One region of the Streptomyces sp. NPDC005533 genome, then DNA from elsewhere that is predicted to be linked to it. Evidence: predicted binding sites of a transcription regulator. Region 1 holds the regulator's gene; each other region holds the start of a gene.
The links. The regulator HrcA, encoded in region 1, represses chaperone genes, less so after heat shock. The targets are predictions, from matches to a motif close to TTNGCACTCNGNNNNNCNGAGTGCNAA.
Positions count from the first base shown of each region.

Region 2: the regulator HrcA is predicted to act here: its motif matches at 2,857-2,883, upstream of groES (co-chaperone GroES).
Region 3: the regulator HrcA is predicted to act here: its motif matches at 2,443-2,469, upstream of groL (chaperonin GroEL).

Region 1 is NZ_JBIAJH010000030.1:74,845-80,654, reverse strand. It holds gene hemW (radical SAM family heme chaperone HemW) at 1-1,106, shown strand, start outside; gene ACFYP3_RS26670 (DUF3097 domain-containing protein) at 1,172-1,975, opposite strand; gene ACFYP3_RS26665 (MBL fold metallo-hydrolase) at 2,004-2,729, opposite strand; gene hrcA (heat-inducible transcriptional repressor HrcA) at 2,878-3,894, shown strand; gene dnaJ (molecular chaperone DnaJ) at 3,895-5,031, shown strand; gene ACFYP3_RS26650 (nitronate monooxygenase) at 5,188-5,810, shown strand, end outside.
Region 2 is NZ_JBIAJH010000011.1:126,807-132,616, forward strand. It holds gene ACFYP3_RS13875 (ester cyclase) at 1-590, shown strand, start outside; gene groL (chaperonin GroEL) at 664-2,292, opposite strand; gene groES (co-chaperone GroES) at 2,405-2,713, opposite strand; gene ACFYP3_RS13890 (response regulator transcription factor) at 3,937-4,617, shown strand; gene ACFYP3_RS13895 (sensor histidine kinase) at 4,610-5,810, shown strand, end outside.
Region 3 is NZ_JBIAJH010000019.1:106,394-112,203, forward strand. It holds SAM riboswitch class I at 1-43, shown strand, start outside; gene thrC (threonine synthase) at 61-1,335, shown strand; gene ACFYP3_RS20665 (MoaD/ThiS family protein) at 1,373-1,651, shown strand; gene ACFYP3_RS20670 (cold-shock protein) at 2,066-2,272, shown strand; gene groL (chaperonin GroEL) at 2,600-4,222, shown strand; gene ACFYP3_RS20680 (hypothetical protein) at 4,469-5,035, shown strand; gene ACFYP3_RS20685 (phosphoribosylanthranilate isomerase) at 5,140-5,748, shown strand.

The DNA.
Region 1 (5,810 bases):
GCGGGTACTGCGACTTCAACACCTACACGGCCACCGAGCTGCGGGGCACCGGAGGCGTGCTCGCCTCCCGGGAGAACTACGCCGACACCCTGATCGACGAGGTCCGCCTCGCGCGGAAGGTGCTGGGGGACGACCCACGGGCCGTACGGACCGTGTTCGTGGGCGGCGGCACGCCCACGCTGCTGCCGGCCGGGGACCTCGTACGGACGCTCGCGGCGATCCGCGACGAATTCGGCCTGGCCGAGGACGCGGAGATCACCACCGAGGCCAACCCGGAGTCCGTGAACCCGCAGTACCTGGCCGAGCTGCGCGCCGGTGGCTTCAACCGGATCTCCTTCGGCATGCAGAGCGCGAAGCAGCACGTCCTGAAGGTGCTGGACCGCACCCACACCCCGGGCCGCCCGGAGGCCTGCGTCGCCGAGGCGCGGGCCGCCGGCTTCGAGCACGTCAACCTCGACCTCATCTACGGCACGCCGGGGGAGTCGGACGAGGACTGGCGGGCCTCGCTGGACGCGGCCCTCGGGGCGGGCCCGGACCACATCAGCGCCTACGCGCTGATCGTGGAGGAGGGCACGCAGCTGGCGCGCCGGATCCGCCGGGGCGAGGTCCCGATGACGGACGACGACGTGCACGCCGACCGCTACCTGATCGCGGACGAGGTCATGGCCGGGGCCGGGTACTCCTGGTACGAGGTCTCCAACTGGGCCACCTCGGAGGCAGGGCGCTGCCTGCACAACGAGCTGTACTGGCGCGGCGCCGACTGGTGGGGCGCCGGGCCGGGCGCGCACTCGCACGTGGGCGGGGTCCGGTGGTGGAACGTGAAGCACCCGGGCGCGTACGCCGCCGCGCTGGCGGAGGGACGCTCCCCGGGCGCGGGACGCGAGCTCCTCTCCGCGGAGGACCGGCGGGTCGAGCGGATCCTGCTGGAGCTGCGCCTGGTGGACGGCGTCCCGCTGTCCCTGCTCGCCCCGGCCGGGCTCGCCGCCTCCCGCAAGGCCCTCGCGGACGGGCTGCTGGACCCCGCGCCGTACCAGGCCGGGCGGGCCGTCCTGACCCTGCGCGGCCGGCTGCTGGCCGACGCGGTGGTCCGCGACCTGGTGGACTGATCCCCCGGGGGTGAACCGCCGCGACCCTTCCGCGCCACGGGCGTGCGGCTCAGCAGGCGGTTCGCTCAGACCGGCGCCGTGACGAAGTCGATCAGCTCCTCCACGCGGCCCAGGAGCGTCGGCTCCAGGTCCTTGTAGGACGTCACCCGCGACAGGACGTGCTGCCACGCGGCGCCCGTGTTCTGCGGCCAGCCCAGGGCCCGGCACACGCCCGTCTTCCAGTCCTGGCCGCGCGGGACCACCGGCCACGCCGCGATGCCCAGGGCGGACGGCTTCACCGCCTGCCAGACGTCGACGTACGGGTGGCCCACGACCAGGACGTCCGGCGAGGTCACCGAGGCCGCGATGCGGGACTCCTTCGAGCCGGGCACCAGGTGGTCCACCAGGACGCCCAGGCGGGCGTCCGGGCCCGGGGCGAAGTCGGCGACGACGGCCCGCAGGTCGTCGACGCCCTCCAGGTACTCCACCACCACGCCCTCGATGCGGAGGTCGTCGCCCCAGACCTTCTCGACCAGCTCCGCGTCGTGGCGGCCCTCCACGTAGATGCGCCCGGCCCGCGCCACCCGTGCCCGGGCCCCCGGGACCGCGATCGAGCCCGAGGCCGTACGGGAGGGCGCCGACGGGCCGCGGGGCGGGCGGACCAGGGTGACGACCGCACCCTCCAACAGGAAGCCCCGCGCCTCCAGCGGGAACACCCGCCGCTTGCCGAAGCGGTCCTCCAGCGTCACCGTGCCCGCCTCGCAGGCCACCACCGCGCCGCAGAAGTCCGTACCCGCCACCTCGACCACCAGATCGGGCTCGGCCGCCACCTCGGGCACCGCCTTGGGGCGCTTCCACTGCGGGGTCAGGTCGGGGGAGTACTCGCGCATCCGGCCGACAGTAGGAGAGACGCCCGCGTCATGTCCCCGACACGCCGAAACGGGCTGCCAGTGTGGCGCGTTGCGCACGGACGAAGTCGGCCGTGACCACCGCTCCGTGACCCGGCACGTACAGTGCGTCGTCCCCGCCGAGGGCCAGCAGCCGGTCCAGGGCGGCCGGCCACTGCCGGGGCGTCGCGTCCGGGCCCGCCAAGGGCTCACCCGACTCCTCGACCAGGTCCCCGCAGAACACCGTCTCGCGCTCGCCCGGCACGAAGACGGCCAGGTCGTGCCGGGTGTGCCCGGGCCCCACATTGGCCAGCAGCACCTGCAGCCCGCCCAGTTCCAGCGTCCACTCCCCGGACACCAGGTGCTTCGGCACCACCAGCAGGTCCGCCGCCTCGGCCGCCTCCGCCTCCGCCAGGCCGTGGCGCACCGCGTCCCCGCGCAGCTCCTCACGGCCCGTCGAGAGCAGCGCGTCCAGCCCGACCGCACCGAAGACCTCGGCCCCGGAGAAGGCGGCACCGCCCAGCACGTGATCGAAATGGCCGTGCGTGAATGCGATATGGGTCACGCGCCGACCCGTCAGGCGCTCCGCCTCCGCCCGCACCTGCGCGCCCTCCCGGAGACAGGAACCGGGGTCGATCAGGAGGACCGACTCCTTGCCCACCACCAGTCCCACGGTGCAGTCCCACACCGGCAGCCGCCGCCGGCCGGCCCGTCCGGTCAGCCGTTCCCAGCCTTCCTCTTCCCAACGCACGTCCATGCCGCGACGCTACCCTGGCGGGCCTCCCTTGCCAGGGTCTCACCACCCGGCCGTACACTGAGCGGGGGATCTCTGGCACTCGAACGGACAGAGTGCCAACCGACACGGCAGAACACGGCAACGGACCACAGCTGGAGGTGTGCCCGCGATGCTCAGCGAACGCAGACTCGAAGTGCTGCGCGCCATCGTCCAGGACTACGTCGGGACGGAGGAGCCGGTCGGCTCCAAGGCGCTCACCGAGCGGCACCGGCTCGGCGTCTCGCCCGCGACCGTGCGCAACGACATGGCCGTGCTGGAGGACGAGGGCTACATCGCCCAGCCCCACACCAGCGCCGGCCGGATCCCCACCGACAAGGGCTACCGGCTCTTCGTCGACAAGCTGGCGGGGGTCAAACCGCTGTCGACACCCGAGCGCCGGGCCATCCAGAACTTCCTCGACGGCGCCGTCGACCTCGACGACGTCGTCGGCCGCACGGTGCGGCTGCTCGCGCAGCTCACCCGGCAGGTCGCGGTCGTGCAGTACCCGAGCCTGACCCGGTCGACCGTCCGGCATGTGGAGCTGCTCTCGCTCGCTCCCGCGCGCCTGATGCTCGTACTGATCACGGACACCGGACGGGTCGAGCAGCGGCTCGTCGACTGCCCGGGCCCCTTCGGCGAGGCCTCGCTCGCCGACCTGCGGGCCCGGCTCAACAGCCGGGTCGTCGGACGGCGCTTCAAGGACGTGCCCCCGCTCGTCCAGGACCTCCCGGAGTCCTTCGAGGCCGAGGACCGCGGCACGGTCTCCACCGTGCTCACGACACTCCTCGAAACCCTGGTCGAGGAAGCCGAAGAGCGGCTGATGATCGGCGGCACCGCCAATCTCACCCGCTTCGGACACGATTTTCCCCTGACGATCAGGCCGGTGCTCGAGGCGCTGGAGGAGCAGGTCGTGCTCCTCAAGCTGCTCGGCGAGGCCAGCGAGTCGGGAATGGCCGTACGGATCGGGCACGAGAACGCCTACGAGGGACTGAACTCCACGTCCGTCGTCTCCGTCGGTTACGGTTCGGGCGGCGAAGCAGTCGCCAAACTCGGCGTGGTCGGACCGACCCGCATGGACTACCCCGGAACGATGGGAGCGGTACGCGCAGTGGCACGTTACGTCGGACAGATCCTGGCGGAGTCGTAAGTGGCCACGGACTACTACGCCGTTCTCGGCGTGCGCCGCGACGCATCGCAGGACGAGATCAAGAAGGCCTTCCGGCGGCTCGCCCGCGAGCTGCACCCGGACGTGAACCCCGATCCCAAGACGCAAGAGCGTTTCAAGGAGATCAACGCCGCCTACGAGGTCCTCTCGGACCCGCAGAAGAAGCAGGTCTACGACCTCGGCGGCGACCCGCTGTCCTCCTCGGGCGGCGGCGGCGCGGGCGGCTTCGGAGCCGGCGGCTTCGGCAACTTCTCCGACATCATGGACGCCTTCTTCGGGCAGAGTCAGCAGCGCGGCCCGCGCTCGCGGACCCGGCGCGGCCAGGACGCCATGATCCGCCTGGACCTGGAGCTGGACGAGGCGGCCTTCGGGACGACCAAGGACATCCAGGTCGACACGGCCGTCGTCTGCACCACCTGCTCCGGTGAGGGCGCCGCCCCCGGCACCTCCGCGCAGACGTGTGACATGTGCCGCGGCCGCGGTGAGGTCTCGCAGGTCACCCGGTCCTTCCTGGGCCAGGTCATGACCTCGCGCCCCTGCCCGCAGTGCCAGGGCTTCGGCACCGTCGTCCCGACCCCGTGCCCCGAGTGCGCGGGCGACGGCCGGGTCCGCTCCCGCCGCAGCCTCACGGTCAAGATCCCGGCCGGCGTCGAGAACGGCACCCGGATCCAGCTCGCGGGCGAGGGCGAGGTCGGCCCCGGCGGCGGCCCCGCCGGCGACCTGTACGTGGAGATCCACGAGCTGGCGCACCCGACCTTCCAGCGGCGCGGGGACGACCTGCACTGCACGGTGACGATCCCGATGACGGCGGCCGCACTGGGCACGAAGTGCCCGCTGGAGACCCTGGACGGGCTGGAGGAGATCGACATCCGGCCCGGCACCGGCTCCGGGCAGGCCATCCCGCTCCACGGGCGGGGCGTCACCCACCTGCGCGGCGGCGGGCGCGGCGACCTGATCGTCCACGTCGAGGTCACCACCCCGGGCAAGCTGGACGCCCAGCAGGAGGAGCTGCTGCGCCAGCTGGCGAAGCTGCGCGGCGAGGAGCGGCCGATGGGCCAGTTCGCGCCAGGTCAGCAGGGGCTGTTCAGCCGCCTGAAGGACGCGTTCAACGGTCGCTGAGCGGCCCGCGGACACCGCCGAGAGCCCGGCCAGGGGATTCCCCGCCGGGCTCTTCGCATGGGCCCGGCGGCGGCCCGTGACCGGGTCCGGAAGCGGACTATGCCAGGCGAATGCCGTGATTCGGCCCCCTGAGCGGGACATGGCACGATGCAGTCCATGTCCTCCGCGCCGAACGGTCTCTCTCCGTACCCGATCGTGCAGGCTCCCATGGCGGGCGGCGCCTCCTGCCCGCCGCTCGCCGCCGCCGTGTGCGAGGCGGGCGGGCTGGGCTTCCTGGCGGGCGGCTACAAGACCGCCGACGGGATGTACCAGGAGATCAAGCAGGTGCGCGCCCTGACCCGGCGCCGCTTCGGCGTCAACCTCTTCATGCCGCAGACCGGTTACGTGGACCCGGCCGCCGTGGAGGCGTACCGCGGGCAGCTGGCCGGTGAGGCGAGCTGGTACGCGATCTCGCTCGCCGACGAGGACATCATCGGCACCAGCGACGACGGCTACGACGCCAAGCTCGCCATCCTCCTCGAAGACCCGGTGCCGGTCGTCTCCTTCACCTTCGGCTGCCCCTCCTCCGCGGCCCTCGCCGCCCTGCGCAAGGCCGGTACGTACACGGTCGTCACGGCGACCTCCGTCGAGGAGGCCCGTACGGTCCAGCAGGCGGGCGCCGACGCCGTGTGCGTCCAGGGCGCGGAGGCGGGCGGCCACCAGGGCACCCACCGCGACGACCCGCAGGTCGACGGCACGGCGGCCGTCGGGCTGCTCGCCCTGGTGGCCCAGGTGCGGGA
Region 2 (5,810 bases), on a different contig from region 1:
AGGACCGCGAGGCCCGGACCCACTACGTGGACATGGTGGAGTTCGCCTCCTACGAGGAGGCCATGAAGAACTCTCAGCTCCCGGAGACGGACCGGATGTTCCAGGAGATGGTGGCCCTCTGCGAGGGAATGCCGAAGTTCATGAACCTCGACGTGGTCCGCGACGAGCACTTCAACAAGCAGCTCGCCAACCGGGTGTTCGAGGAAGCCGCCATGGAGGGCGACATGAGCGTCCTCGACGAGGGCTTCGCGACCAACTACATCAACCACGACGCCGGCAGGGAGGAATCCACCGTCATCGGCCGCGACGCCATGCGGTCGGACATGGAGGCGTGGCGCGCCGCCTTCGACATGACCTTCGAGCCGGTGGCCCAGCTGGCCGAGGGCGACATGGTCACGACCGTGTGGAACTGGCGCGGCACCCACAAGGGCACCTTCATGGGGATCGCCCCGACCGGGAAGACGTACGAGATGTCCGGAAGCACCACCTTCCGGTGCCTGGACGGAGAGATCGCCGAGGGCTGGTGGCATTACAACCCCGGAGTGCTGCAGCGCCAGATGGGCGGCTCCGGAGCGCCCTACGGATCCTGAGGACCCGGGCCGGAGCACGGGGAAGGCCCCGTTCCGCGACTGCGGAACGGGGCCTTGCCTGCGTGGTGCGCGATCAGTGGCTGTGGCCGTGACCGTGGCCGTGACCGGCGTCGCCCTCGTCCTCCGCCGGCTTCTCGACGACCAGGGTCTCGGTCGTGAGCAGCAGGGAGGCGATGGAGGCGGCGTTCTCCAGCGCGGAACGGGTGACCTTCACCGGGTCGATGACGCCGGCCTTGACCAGGTCGCCGTACTCGCCGGTGGCGGCGTTGAAGCCCTGGCCCTTGTCGAGCTCGGCGACCTTCGAGGTGATGACGTAACCCTCGAGGCCGGCGTTCTCGGCGATCCAGCGCAGCGGCTCGACGGCGGCGCGGCGCACGACCGCGACACCGGTGGCCTCGTCGCCCGACAGGCCGAGGTTGCCCTCCAGGACCTTCACGGCGTGGACGAGCGCGGAGCCACCGCCGGAGACGATGCCCTCCTCGACCGCGGCGCGGGTCGCCGAGATGGCGTCCTCGAGGCGGTGCTTCTTCTCCTTGAGCTCCACCTCGGTGGCGGCGCCGACCTTGATGACGCAGACGCCGCCGGCGAGCTTCGCCAGGCGCTCCTGCAGCTTCTCGCGGTCCCAGTCCGAGTCGGTGGACTCGATCTCGGCCTTGATCTGGTTGACGCGGGCGGCGACCTCCTCGGAGCTGCCACCACCGTCGACGATGGTGGTGTCGTCCTTGGAGATGGTCACGCGGCGCGCGGAGCCCAGTACGTCCAGACCGGCCTGGTCGAGCTTGAGGCCGACCTCCTCGGCGATGACGGTGGCACCGGTGAGGGTGGCCATGTCCTGGAGCATCGCCTTGCGACGGTCACCGAAGCCGGGGGCCTTGACGGCGACCGCGTTGAAGGTGCCGCGGATCTTGTTGACGACGAGGGTGGAGAGCGCCTCGCCCTCGACGTCCTCGGCGATGATCAGCAGCGGGCGGGAGCCGCCGGCCTGGATGACCTTCTCCAGCAGGGGCAGGAGGTCCTGGATCGAGGAGATCTTGCCCTGGTTGATCAGGATGTACGGGTCGTCGAGGACGGCCTCCATACGCTCCTGGTCGGAGACCATGTACGGGGAGAGGTAGCCCTTGTCGAAGGCCATGCCCTCGGTGAACTCCAGCTCCAGGCCGAAGGTGTTGGACTCCTCGACGGTGATGACACCGTCCTTGCCGACCTTGTCCATCGCCTCGGCGATGAGCTCGCCGACCTGCTGGTCCTGCGCGGAGAGCGCGGCCACGGCGGCGATGTCGGACTTGTCCTCGATCGGGCGGGCGGTCGCGAGGAGCTCCTCGGAGACGGCCTTGACCGCGGCGTCGATGCCCTTCTTCAGGGCGGCCGGGGACGCACCCGCGGCGACGTTGCGCAGACCCTCGCGGACCAGCGCCTGGGCCAGCACGGTGGCGGTGGTGGTGCCGTCACCCGCGATGTCGTTGGTCTTGGTCGCCACCTCCTTCACGAGCTGCGCGCCCAGGTTCTCGTACGGGTCGTCCAGCTCGACCTCGCGGGCGATGGTGACACCGTCGTTGGTGATGGTGGGGGCGCCGAACTTCTTGTCGATGACGACGTTGCGGCCCTTGGGGCCGATCGTCACCTTGACCGTGTCGGCAAGCTTGTTGACGCCGCGCTCGAGGGCGCGACGGGCGTCCTCGTCGAACTTCAGGATCTTCGCCATGGGAGCGGTTCAGCCCTCTCGAAAACTCGGGTTTAACGAGCTGCGCCCCTCGCCGCCCGGCAATCAGCGGGGTGACCAGGGGCGCAGCTCAAAGCAGTACTGATGAAGAGAATTACTTCTCGACGATCGCGAGCACGTCGCGAGCCGAGAGGACGAGGTACTCCTCGCCGCTGTACTTCACTTCGGTGCCGCCGTACTTGCTGTAGAGCACGATGTCGCCGACGGTGACGTCCAGCGGGAGACGCTGGCCGTCCTCGAAGCGACCCGGGCCCACCGCGAGGACGACGCCCTCCTGGGGCTTCTCCTTCGCGGTGTCCGGGATGACCAGGCCGGAGGCCGTGGTCTGCTCGGCGTCGAGCGGCTGGACCACAATGCGGTCCTCAAGCGGCTTGATGGCAACCTTGGAGCTGGCGGTCGTCACGATCCGACCTCCCCCTTCGGAGATCCGGGGTTAACTGTCTGAGGTGGCGACCAGGTCGATCCGTCGTCGCGGGTGCCGGACCTGCCTGTCGCTGTGTTGGCACTCACCAGGGGCGAGTGCCAGGTGCGAGACTATTCCGGCGATTAGCACTCGGTCAAGCGGAGTGCCAATTCTGGCCGCCGGGGGTGTCGTTTTCCCCGCCTGGGCGGGTTGCCCTGCGGGTTGCCCTGCGGGCGGCTCGGCAGGTTTGTCGCCGGGCTGGGTCCGCAGCACGGGTTGCCCTGCGGGCGGCTCGGCAGGCGTGTCGGCGGGCTGCGTCCGTCGCGCGGGTTGCCCTGCGGGCGGCTCGGCAGACGTGTCGGCGGGCCGGCTCCATAGGCGCGAGTTGCCCCGCAGGCGGCTCGGCGGGCTTGTCGGCGGGCTGCGTCGCGCGGGTTGCCCTGCGGGCGGCAGGGCGAGGTTTCCGGCGGGGGTCGGCCGGAGCGCGGTTGCCCTGCGGGCGGCGCGGCAGGCTGGGCCCCTGGCGCGGGTTGCCCTGCGGGCAGCTCGGAAGACTTCCGGCGGGCTGGGTCCGTGGCGCGGGTTGCCCTGCGGGCGGCAGGGCGGGGTTTCCGGCGGGTTTGTCGGTGGGGGTCGGTCCGTGGCGCCGCGCCGGGATGTCTCCTCGGCTCGCGCCTGCGGGCATGTCACGGCCGCTGAGGGCGGTTGCACGCTCGTCCTGCGGGGACACCCCGACACGTCCCCACTCCCCTCCGGCTCCCGAAGCCCGGGCGTGGGGCGGGGACACGCAGGAGGGTCCCCGCAGGACGAGCGCGCAACCCAGGCCGCACAACCGGACCACTGCCGCAGGCGCGAGCCGAGGAGATCCTCGTGCGGGGCACCGACCCACCCCACCACCCGGTTGGGGCGCGGGCCGCGCCAAATCCAGCCCCGCCGGCGATTGAGGCGCGGGGCCCGGGGCGGAGCCCCGATCTTTGAGCCGCCTGCCAGGCCGAGCCGCACCCACCCAGCCCCGCCGCACCCACCCAGCCCCGCCGGCGAGGCACGCGGCGGAGCCCCGATCTTTGAGCCGCACCGCTCCGGGCCGAGCCGCACCCAACCAGAGCCGCCGGCGAGGCCCGGGCGAGCCGCCCGCCGGGCCGAGCCGTCACCCCGCCGAGCCGCCCGCAGGGCAACCCGTACCCCCACCCGGGAGGGAAAGGGCGATATGTGACGCTTGCTCCGTGCACATCCTCGTAGTCGAAGACGAAGAAGGCCTCGCCGAGTCCCTGCGGCGCGGCCTGTCCGCCGACGGCCACCTCGTCGAGGTCGCGCACGACGGCCACCGCGGCCTGGACCTCGCCCTCGCCGGCGGCCCGTACGACGTCGTCCTGCTCGACCTCATGCTCCCCTGCCTCAGCGGCTACGAGATCTGCGCCCGCCTGCGCGCCCACGGCGACACCACCCCGGTCCTGATGCTCACCGCCCGGGACGGCGAGTACGACGAGGCCGAGGGCCTGGACTGCGGCGCGGACGACTACCTCACCAAGCCGTTCTCCTTCGTCGTCCTGGCCGCCCGGATCCGGGCGCTCGCCCGCCGCGCCGGCGCCCCCGACCGCAGCCTCCTCCAGGCCGGCGACCTCGTCCTGGACCCGCAGGGCCGCCGCTGCCGCCGCGGCGGCCGGGACATCGAGCTCACCGCCCGCGAACTCGGCGTGCTCGCCTGCCTGATGGAGCAGCCCGGCCGGGCCGTCGCCAAGCAGGACATCCTCGACGAGGTCTGGGACGCCCCGCACGGCATCGACCCGAACATCGTCGAGGTGTACGTCTCCTCGCTGCGCAAGAAGATCGACGCCCCCTTCGGCCGCCGCTCGATCCTCACCGTCCACGGGACCGGCTACCGGATGGCCCCCGACGGTGGCTAGGGCCACCGTCCGCGCCCGCACCGCCGCGGCCGCCGCCCTCGCGATGGCCGCCGTCCTCGCCGCCGGCGGGCTGTGGCTGCACGCCCTGCTGCGCGCCAACCTCCTCGACAACACCACCGGCCGCACCGAGCTCGCCGCCCGCAAGGTCGCCGCCCAGCTCGACAGCCGGACCCTGCCGCCCGGCGGACGGCTGCCCGCGCCCGAGAGCGGGGTGGACCTGGTCCTCGTACGGGACGCGGCCGGCCGGACCATTGCCACCACCGGCGACCCGCGGCACGGCCCGGATCCCGAGGAGCTCGACGGCGCGCCGCGCCCCGGTCCCGGGGAGGACTCCCGCTCGGCCGTCCTGCCGCCTGCGCACCCCGGCGCGGAACGGCGCGCGGTCGTCGTCCTCGACGCGCCGGGCGCACACACCGTGTACGCGATGACCGTGCTCGGCGACGTCGACGACGCGACCCGGGCCGTCGAGGTCGGGCTGCTGGCCGGCGCGCCCCCGCTGATCGGCTTCGCGGCAGCCCTCGCCTGGTGGGTGACCGGCCACGCCCTGCGCCCGGTGAGCGCGATCCGGACCGAGCTGGCGGCGGTCACCGGGAGCGAGCTGGACCGGCGGGTTCCGGACCCGGGCGGGGCCGACGAGATCGCGCAGCTGGCCCGGACCGTCAACGACACCCTGGACCGGCTGGAGCGCTCCGACGCGCGGCAGCGGCAGTTCACCGCGGACGCCTCCCACGAGCTGCGCAACCCGCTGGCCGCCGTACGGTCCCGGCTGGAGGTGGCGCTGGCCATGGACCGCCCCGACCGGGAGTCGGTCGCGGCCGCGCTGGCCGACACCGAGCGGCTCCAGCGGATCGCGGCGGACCTGTTGCTGCTGGCCCGGCTCGACGGCGGGCCGGCGCCCCGGCCCGAGCCGGTGGACCTGGCGCTGCTGGCCGCGGAGGACGTGGCGCGCCGGGGCGGCGCCCGGGTCGCGGTACGGCTGGACGCGCGGGCGCCCGTACCGGCGTCGGGGGATCCGGCGCGGCTGGAGCGGGCGCTGGCCAACCTGGTGGACAACGCCCTGCGGTACGCCCGCGCGGAGGTCGTCGTACGGGCGGCGGCGCGGGACGGCTGGGCGGTGCTGGAGGTCACGGACGACGGGCCGGGCATACCGGAGGCGGACCGGGACCGGGTGTTCGAGCGGTTCGTGCGGCTGG
Region 3 (5,810 bases), on a different contig from region 1:
CAATTCCGTCTCATGGCGAAGTGCGCCATGGGGAAGATGAGGAGAAAGGGCCTCGCCATCATGGCTGCACAGACTGTCGCCACCTCTGTCGATCTCGGACCTGCCAACGGGCTTTCCTGTCGCGAGTGCGGTACCCGCTTCGAGCTCGGCCCCATCTTCGCGTGCGCCGAGTGCTTCGGACCTCTGGAAGTCGCCTACGACCTCCCGACCGGTGACCCGGAAGCCCTGCGCGCCGCGATCGAGGCCGGCCCCACCAACATCTGGCGGTACGCGCCGCTGCTGCCCGTCCCCGCGGACGTGGCCGCCAAGCCGAGCCTGAACCCGGGCTTCACCAAGCTCGTGGACGCCGCCAACCTGGCCAAGGAGCTCGGGGTCACCGGCAAGCTCTACGTCAAGGACGACTCCGGCAACCCGACGCACTCCTTCAAGGACCGCGTCGTGGCCATCGCCGTCGAGGCCGCCCGCGCCTTCGGCTTCACCACTCTCTCCTGCTCCTCCACCGGCAACCTGGCCGGCGCCGTCGGCGCCGCGGCCGCCCGGGCCGGCTTCCGCTCGTGCGTGTTCATCCCGCACGACCTGGAGCAGGGCAAGGTCGTCATGGCCGGTGTGTACGGCGGTGACCTGGTCGGCATCGAGGGCAACTACGACGACGTCAACCGCTTCTGCTCCGAGCTCATCGGCGACCCGCTGGGTGAGGGCTGGGGCTTCGTCAACGTCAACCTGCGCCCGTACTACGGCGAGGGCTCCAAGACCCTCGCCTACGAGATCTGCGAGCAGCTCGGCTGGCAGCTGCCCGACCAGCTCGTGATCCCGATCGCGTCCGGCTCGCAGCTGACGAAGATCGACAAGGGTCTGCAGGAGCTGATCAAGCTCGGTCTCGTCGAGGACAAGCCGTACAAGATCTTCGGCGCCCAGGCCGAGGGGTGCTCCCCGGTGTCGACCGCCTTCAAGGCCGGTCACGACGTGGTCCGCCCGCAGAAGCCGAACACCATCGCCAAGTCGCTCGCGATCGGCAACCCGGCGGACGGCCCGTACGTCCTGGACATCGCGCGGCGCACCGGTGGTTACGTCGAGGACGTGAACGACGAGCAGGTCGTCGAGGCCATCAGGATCCTCGCGCAGACCGAGGGCATCTTCGCCGAGACCGCGGGCGGCGTGACCGTCGGCGTGACGAAGAAGCTCATCGAGAACGGGCAGCTCGACCCGACGCTGACCACCGTCGTCCTCAACACCGGCGACGGCCTGAAGACCCTGGAGGCGGTGGCCGCGGAGAGCGGGCAGACCGCCACCATCCGCCCGAGCCTGGACGCGTTCCGCGCCGCCGGCCTGGCCTGACCACACCCTCCTGCTCAACCGGAAAGGCAGTAGCGCCATGAGCGTCAACGTCCGCATCCCCACCATCCTGCGCACCTACACCGGCGGTCAGGCCGAGGTGCCCGCCGAGGGCGCGACCCTCGCCCAGGTCATCCAGTCCCTGGAGGCGAGCCACCCGGGCATCGCCGCGCGCGTCCTGGACGACCAGGGCAAGCTGCGCCGTTTCGTGAACGTCTACGTCAACGACGACGACGTGCGCTTCGAGGGTGGGCTGGAGGCGAAGACGCCGGACGGCGCCGGCGTCTCGATCATTCCGGCCGTCGCGGGCGGCTGCTGATCCGCACGGCCCCTTTGTCACCCGACTGGTGACACGCGCAAACCGAAATTGCCCCCTCCGCTAAAAGCGGAGGGGGCAATTCTGCTTGATTGGGCGCGGTAGAGTTGGGGAAGTCCCCTCCGCCGGACTTGCCCGCCGCATATGAACGGGTCGCGTGAGGGTCGACATCGGGTCAATGTGCAAGCGCGGTATGGGGCTTTGGCGAGATATGTCAGGCCCGAGTTGCCCGGGAGTATGGCAAATTTTCACTCTATTTCAATGTTTCCCGGTGTCCAGAATTCTCGTCGGATTGACCTGTTGCAGACAGCACTCGCGCAGATACATTCAGCCTCGGTCGACGCGTTCCGACGCAAGTTCTGACCCGGGAACGCGAAGTGCGTTCCCGCGCAAGGGCCAGTAATAGGGGAGTTAGGCATGGCTCAGGGCACCGTCAAGTGGTTCAACGCGGAGAAGGGCTACGGCTTCATCGCGGTCGACGGTGGTGCGGATGTGTTCGTCCACTACAGCGCCATCCAGATGGACGGGTACCGCACCCTTGAAGAGGGTCAGCGGGTCGAGTTCGAGATCTCGCAGGGCCAGAAGGGTCCGCAGGCGGACATGGTCAAGCTCGCGCTCGGCTAGTCCCGGAGCATCGACCACCGACGCTCGGTCTTCCGTCGAAGACCCGGAAGACCCACGAGGGGCCCACATCCTGGACACGGGATGTGGGCCCCTCGCGTGTGTGCCCGGTAGTGGCGGGGTGTTCCCCCGAGCCGCTTGCACTCGGAGGGGTCGAGTGCTAATCATTGGCGTTAGCACTCTCCCGGTGAGAGTGCTACTGAACGAGGACCGGGTCGGTGAGGCCCGCAGGGTCCGGTGGGAAGGAACCGCCGGGCACGCAGGCCGTCCGTCGCGGGCGCGGGCGCGGTCCTGGGAGCAATCCACCGCTGTCCGGGAGGACCACTTCAGATGGCCAAGATCATTGCGTTCGACGAGGAGGCCCGCCGCGGCCTCGAGCGTGGGATGAACCAGCTCGCCGACGCCGTCAAGGTCACCCTTGGCCCCAAGGGTCGCAACGTCGTCCTTGAGAAGAAGTGGGGCGCCCCCACGATCACCAACGATGGTGTCTCCATCGCCAAGGAGATCGAGCTCGAGGACCCGTACGAGAAGATCGGCGCCGAGCTGGTCAAGGAAGTCGCCAAGAAGACGGACGACGTCGCGGGCGACGGTACGACCACCGCCACCGTGCTGGCCCAGGCGCTCGTCCGCGAGGGCCTGCGCAATGTCGCCGCCGGCGCCAACCCGATGGCCCTCAAGCGTGGTATCGAGAAGGCCGTCGAGGCCGTCTCCGCCGCCCTGCTCGCCCAGGCCAAGGACGTCGAGACCAAGGAGCAGATCGCTTCGACGGCCTCCATCTCCGCCGCCGACACCCAGATCGGCGAGCTCATCGCCGAGGCCATGGACAAGGTCGGCAAGGAAGGCGTCATCACCGTCGAGGAGTCGCAGACCTTCGGTCTGGAGCTCGAGCTCACCGAGGGCATGCGCTTCGACAAGGGCTACATCTCGGCGTACTTCGCCACCGACATGGAGCGTATGGAGGCGTCCCTCGACGACCCGTACATCCTGATCGTCAACTCCAAGATCGGCTCGGTCAAGGACCTGCTGCCGCTCCTGGAGAAGGTCATGCAGTCCGGCAAGCCGCTGCTGATCATCGCCGAGGACGTCGAGGGCGAGGCCCTCTCCACCCTCGTCGTCAACAAGATCCGCGGCACCTTCAAGTCCGTCGCCGTCAAGGCCCCGGGCTTCGGCGACCGCCGCAAGGCCATGCTCGGTGACATCGCCATCCTCACGGGCGGCACGGTCATCTCCGAGGAGGTCGGCCTCAAGCTGGAGAACGCCGGTCTCGACCTGCTCGGCCGCGCCCGCAAGGTCGTCATCACCAAGGACGAGACCACCATCGTCGACGGTGCCGGTGACAGCGACCAGGTCGCCGGTCGCGTGAACCAGATCCGCGCCGAGATCGAGAACTCCGACTCGGACTACGACCGCGAGAAGCTCCAGGAGCGCCTCGCGAAGCTGGCCGGCGGCGTGGCCGTCATCAAGGCCGGTGCCGCGACCGAGGTCGAGCTCAAGGAGCGCAAGCACCGCATCGAGGACGCCGTTCGCAACGCGAAGGCGGCCGTCGAGGAGGGCATCGTCGCCGGTGGTGGCGTGGCCCTGCTCCAGGCCTCCGCGGTCTTCGAGAAGCTGGAGCTCGAGGGTGACGAGGCGACCGGCGCCAACGCCGTGAAGCTCGCCCTGGAGGCCCCGCTGAAGCAGATCGCCGTCAACGGTGGTCTCGAGGGTGGCGTCGTCGTCGAGAAGGTGCGCAACCTTCCGATCGGTCACGGCCTGAACGCCGCGACCGGCGAGTACGTCGACATGATCGCCGAGGGCATCATCGACCCGGCGAAGGTCACGCGCTCCGCGCTGCAGAACGCCGCGTCCATCGCCGCGCTGTTCCTGACCACCGAGGCCGTCATCGCCGACAAGCCCGAGAAGGCCGGCGCCGGCGCCCCGGGCGGCATGCCGGGCGGTGACATGGACTTCTGATCGACCCCCGGGCTCCGGCCCGAAGGTTGATCGGCTGTTCTCGAACGAGGGCGGCACCCCCAGGGGGTGCCGCCCTCGGGCGTTCCCGGCCGGCGCGGTGAGCTGCCGCCGAGCGGGGGTAAAACCGCTGGCCGGGGTCGGTGGGGGCGTGGCACGGTTCGGCCATGGGCCACTGCGTCGCGTATCCCGTCCACCGCACCACCGATCCCGCCGAGGCGTACGCCACGGCGCGGGGCTGCTGACGCGATGGGAAGTTCGCACGCCTACCCCGTGTTCCGGACCGACGACCTCGCCGAGGCCCACCGGCGGGCCCGACTGCTGTGCGCGCGGATGAAGCCGCTCGACGCGGAGATGTGGCTGTGCGCGCGGGCGCACACCGTCGAGGAGGCCCGGGGGCTGGCTCGGCTGCTGCCGACGGGCTTCTTCGAGCCGTCGTACGACTGGGACCGGGACCGGGACGTCTGGTTCGCGGGCGCCGAACTGCCCGGCGACGACCGGGAACTCGCGGCCGAACTGCCGCTGACCGTCGACGCGTACGCGGCCCCGGGCCCCGTCGAACAGGGCTTCCTGCGCGCGCTGGGCCGCGGAGCGGCCACGCTGCTCTGGTACGGGGACTGGCCGTGCGTCCCCGAGATCCCGTCCGCGTCGCCGCACACGACGAACCAGCGGGTGGAACTCGACGTCAACGAGGGGCATCCCGACGGCCGGCACACGGTCTACGTGCACTTCGCGTACGCCGACGAGGTGGGCGCGGCCCATCTGGCGGCCGCGATCGGCGGGTCGGTGCTGGGGCCGGGGCGGCCGGGCCGCTGAGGCGGTCGCCCTGGCCGGGTCCGGTCCGGTCCGGGTCGGGTCCGGTCCCGTCCGGTCCCGTCCCGTCCCGTCCGGGTCGGATCGGGGCCGCATAGGCTGGGCGCATGGCTGATCTCTTCGTCAAGATCTGTGGGCTGAAGACCGTGCGGGACCTCGACGCCGCCGTGGCGGCCGGGGCCGACGCCGTGGGGTTCGTGTTCGCGCCCGGCAGCCCGCGCACGGTCGATGCCGCCACCGCGCGGGAGCTCGCCGCGCGGGTGCCGGACGGCGTGCTCACCGTCGGCGTGTTCCGGGGGCAGACGGTCGCGGAGGTGCGCCGATTCGCCGAGGAGAGCGGTGTACGGGGGGTGCAGCTGCACGGCGAGGAGGGGCCCGAGGACTTCGCGGCGCTGCGCGCCGAGGGCCGGACGCTGCTGCGGGCCACCGCCGAGCACGTGAAGCGCTGCGGGGAGTACGGCGAGGACCTGCTCCTGCTCGACGCCCCCGACCCCGGCTCCGGCAAGCCGTGGAACTGGGGCTCGGCGGACTTCGCCGCGCCCGAGGGGCGTTGGCTGCTGGCGGGCGGGCTGAACCCGGGCAACGTGCGGGAGGCGGTCGCGGTGACCGGCGCCTGGGGCGTGGACGTGTCCAGCGGGGTGGAGCGCGAGCGCGGTGTGAAGTCGCCGGAGCTGATCCACGCCTTCATCGAGGCGGCCCGGCACCCGGTCGCTTGACCCGCGCTTGCGGGGTCGGCGGGTGGGGGCCGGTTGGCTGCGCCGCTTGGGCGGGGTCGGGG